Regions from separate parts of the Marinomonas sp. AWM4_232 genome, predicted to be linked through region 2. Evidence: predicted binding sites of a transcription regulator. Region 2 holds the regulator's gene; the other holds the start of a gene.
The links. The regulator FliA, encoded in region 2, starts transcription of late flagellar genes. The targets are predictions, from matches to a motif close to CTAAAGTTNNNNNNNNNNCNGCCGATA.
Positions count from the first base shown of each region.

Region 1: a site for FliA is predicted at 849-875, ahead of flgM (flagellar biosynthesis anti-sigma factor FlgM). Genes of this name have one in related genera too.

Region 1 covers NZ_JBSWTA010000001.1:760,784-762,988, forward strand. The annotation lists gene flgA (flagellar basal body P-ring formation chaperone FlgA) at 113-802, shown strand; gene flgM (flagellar biosynthesis anti-sigma factor FlgM) at 911-1,222, shown strand; gene ACXAC1_RS03685 (flagella synthesis protein FlgN) at 1,241-1,717, shown strand; tRNA gene ACXAC1_RS03690 (tRNA-Arg) at 1,810-1,885, shown strand; gene ACXAC1_RS03695 (methyl-accepting chemotaxis protein) at 1,904-2,205, opposite strand, start outside.
Region 2 covers NZ_JBSWTA010000001.1:600,395-602,599, reverse strand. The annotation lists gene flhF (flagellar biosynthesis protein FlhF) at 1-366, shown strand, start outside; gene ACXAC1_RS02890 (RNA polymerase sigma factor FliA) at 489-1,208, shown strand; gene ACXAC1_RS02885 (chemotaxis response regulator CheY) at 1,267-1,647, shown strand; gene ACXAC1_RS02880 (protein phosphatase CheZ) at 1,657-2,205, shown strand, end outside.

The sequences.
Region 1 (2,205 bases), 160 kb from region 2:
TTTGCGCTCTGTTATACAGGGAGAAACCCTATTGTTATGAAAATCTCTCATCAAATGATAGAGTGATTTTGTTATTTTTACTAACCCAAGTCGATATCCTTGGAGATTACCGATGGGTCACAATAAGCCTATAGCCATATTACTCTTTTTTTTATCCAGTTGGAGTAGTGCGTCACAAATAGAAACCCAAATCGAACAATTTATTAAACAGGTTGAATACAAAAGATTACAATCAATCTACCCGAATGCTCGAATCAATATTTATATTCAGAACAAAGTGGCATTGAATTACCTACCAGACTGCCAACAACCTATTAGCATAGAAAATCAACGTCCCGAAGCAACATCAAGAACATCATATGGCATCAGTTGCTCTTCACCAACATGGAAATCGTATGTTCCTGTTACTCAAGAAATCTTCGTGAAAGGAATCAAAGCCATTACCCCTATTCCAAGAGGTAGCACCATCAACCAAAAAAACACCGTCATTGGTGAAACAAACCTCAATAACATCAGAGGGCACCTTTATACTATTGCCAATCCTCCTTATGGATTGATAGCCGCACGCAACATACGGATTAATACATTCTTAACAGATCAATTAACCGAGCTGCCAAATCTAGTTAAAAAGGGAAGTCGTGTCCTGATCGTTGCTCAAAGCGACAACATTTCAGTAAGAATGAACGGCACAGCCCTAGAGGATGGCGTAGAAGGGCAGCAAATACGTGTCAAAAACACAAGTTCTGGTCGAATTGTGTACGGAAAAGTTGTCAGCGACTCAGAGGTTTTAGTAAACTACTAACAAATCAAGACTTGCTATCTTCAGTTAAAAATAGCTTAACTTTTTATTAAAGTTTAGGCTTGTAAGACCGATAACTGAATTAGCGGACTAATTCTGGAGGCAAGTAACATGGCTATTAATATTTCTGGTGTAGGTACTCAGCCTACCCTATCAACAAACAAAAACGATAGAGTTCAAAAAGATGAAGCAAATAACGCTTCACAGTCGAACTCAGTAAACAGCAAAGAATCCTTAGCAGAAGATACTGTTCAGTTGAGCAGCGTTGCGCAATCGCTGCAAGTAAAAGGTTCAGATAATGAATCTGAGGTTGATATGGATAAAGTTGAACAAATCAAACAAGCCATTGCTGCAGGTGAATACAAGATTGACACCGAAAAGTTAGCAAGCAGCATGCTTTCGATCGATGAGTTGTTTGCCTAACTCAATTAGGATCTTCTCATGATTCCGCTTGCCCCGCTGTTTATTCAAATCAAAGAGAACCTCGAACATTTGTCCGAGGTTCTCCTGCGTGAGCGCAGCGCTCTAGCCACTGCCACACCTGACGATATACTTCAACTAGCTTCAGAAAAAAAATCGTTGCTTGATGCAATCGATAGTGCCAACGCTAAACGTCAAAGCATGCTAATAAAGTTTGGAGTTTTACACCCCAAGCAACCTAGTGATAAACAGTTCTTTGATTGGCTTGATCAGCAAAACAACATGGAAGACGTTAAATTACTCATCGCAGAATGCGACGAGTTATTGAAGGTGTGCAAACAAGCTAACCAAACCAACGCTCGGGTTTTGTCTACATTACAAAAACGCAACAAAACGTTGTTCGAAATGCTTCAGGGCCATAACCGTAAAAATAAAGTCTATACCTCTAGCGGTAACACCAGACCAGTCAGTAGCAAACATACCATTGGCCGTGCCTAGGTCTCTCTTTTCCATAAATTCCTTTATAGAACAGCCAGCTATAGAACTTTGGCTTGCCTGATAACATATCGCTGATATAATCCTTGTGGCGTGTCTCCATAGGTAAACGGGATATACCTGCCGCCTCCTAAGCGGCTATTCCAGGTTCGAGTCCTGGTGGAGACGCCACTCTTTAAATTTACACAGCTATGGGCGCATCGCTTCCACCATTTGCACAAATTGCTCAACCCCTTGGCTGACCTCTTCCAAACCTTTGGAAACATTGCTAATACTTTCTTCCCCATGCATGGCAATACCTGATACTGCAGTCAATGCCGTATCAATCTGCTTAATCAGCTCATGGTTAAAGTCCACAACTTTTGTAATTTCTGCGGTCGCGTCAGACGTATTACTCGCAAGCTGTCGTACCTCATCAGCCACCACGGAAAAGCCTCGTCCAGCATCCCCTGCCCTAGCCGCTTCGATGGCTGCATTTAGCGCTAACAAAT
Region 2 (2,205 bases):
GGAATGAATCCTAGAGACCGTAATTTAGACAGACAACTGGCTATGATGAGGCGTGCTCGAGGCTACCTCAAGAAATTACTAGTTTTGCCTTGCACTAGCCAAAGACAAGTACTGAAAACTGTTGTAGATGTCTATTCAAAAATTCAACTAGATGGTTGTGTATTAAGTAAGCTTGATGAGTCTGCTTCATTAGGTGAGGCGATTAGTGTCGTTATTGAAGAAGGCTTGCCAGTTATGTATGTTGCTGATGGACAGAGAATACCGGATGATATTGAACCTGCTCGAGCGCATAACTTAATCAGTCGAGCTGTGTATACAGCGGAGCAGTTTGGCCAGTTGTACGGGGCACTGAAATATGGGAGTTAGTAAAATTATGTTATTTGGCAGAGCGTTGAGATTAACTATATAGTACATTTAGGATCAAGGTGCTTATATACCGCCTACGATAAAACTCTTTTAGCGTATAGCAACGCATAGATGGATGTAGCATGTACACAAAAAAGGCGACGTTATCGATAGATGCGATTGTGCTGAAATATGACTTTTTAGTGAAAAAAATTGCCTATCATTTATTAGCCCGTTTACCAAGCAGCGTTGATATAGATGATTTGATTCAAGCTGGCATGATGGGGCTGATAGAAGCGTACAAAAGATTTGAATCAACTAAGGGAGCATCATTCGAGACTTACGCTGGTATCCGAATTCGTGGTGCTATGATGGATGAAGTCCGAAAGAGCGACTGGGCTCCCCGATCTGTGAGAAGAAACAGTAGAGCTGTTACCACTGCTATCAGAGAAGTGGAAGCAGAAAGTGGCCGTGAAGCAACAGATATAGAAGTTGCGGCTCATATGGGTATAAGTATTGACGAGTATCATGAAATCCTACATTCGTCGATGTCTACCCAGTTGTTTAGCTACGAAGAGATGTTAGAAAGTGAGCATGGCAGCCACGAGCTTGATATTAAAGTAGAAGGAGAGACTGGTCAGCCAGATCAGATGGTTGAAGAAGTTGGTTTCCAAGCTCATTTAGCTCAAGAAATTGATAAGCTTCCAGAGAGAGAAAAGCTGGTGCTTTCTCTTTACTATAATGACGAGCTAAACTTAAAAGAGATAGGCGCTGTACTAGGCGTGAGTGAATCAAGAGTCAGTCAGATACACAGTCAAGCGGCTATTCGGCTTCGTTCTCGATTAAGTGACTGGCAGAATTAATTTTGAATAATAGAAATGACTTTACCTAAGGGTTGTGGAGGTTGCATTGGATAAAAATATGAAAATCCTGATTGTTGATGATTTCTCGACGATGAGACGAATCATCAAAAATCTTCTCAGGGATTTAGGGTTTACCAATACAGTCGAAGCAGATGATGGAACGACTGCGCTACCTATTCTGCAAACTGGCACAATTGACTTTCTTGTGACTGATTGGAATATGCCTGGTATGACTGGTATTGAGTTACTTCGTGCTGTTCGGGCAGATGAAAAGCTTAAAACGATTCCTGTGTTGATGGTAACAGCTGAGGCGAAACGCGATCAGATTATTGCCGCAGCGCAAGCAGGTGTAAATGGTTATGTGGTTAAACCATTTACTGCGGTTGCTCTAAAGGAAAAAATCGAGAAGATATTCGAACGAATTGATTCTGCAAAGTAGAGGTTGTAAATGTCTATTGAAAACGAGTCAAAAATGGGTGAGTTCGAGACGGTTGTGAAAGACGGCGCTGTTGATCTGCTAAATAAGCTCGAAGTTGGAGACTTTAGTGGTGCAATAAAGATCATCCAAGAATTAAGTGAGGCTCGCCACAAAAGCTTTTATAACGAGGTGGGTTATTTGACCCGCAGTTTGCATGATGCGATTCGAGATTTTCAGATCGACTCAATGGATATGATGATCCAGGGTGGAGTCTCCGAGGAAGATGCTAGTTCGCGAATAACTGATGCTTCTGATAGATTGAACTATGTTATCGAAATGACCAGTTCGGCCGCTAACAAAACTATGGATATGGTCGATAGTAGTGTTCCTGTAGCCAGCGAGCTGCAAATGCAAGCAAGAGAATTACATAAAGATTGGAATCGTTTAATAAAACGAGATTTAACACCTCAAGAGTTCCGTGATTTATATAAGCGGATTGATGTGTTTTTGAAGTATACGGATGAAAGTGCAACAACCTTACATACTAATCTAAACACAATTTTACTTGAACAGGGTTAT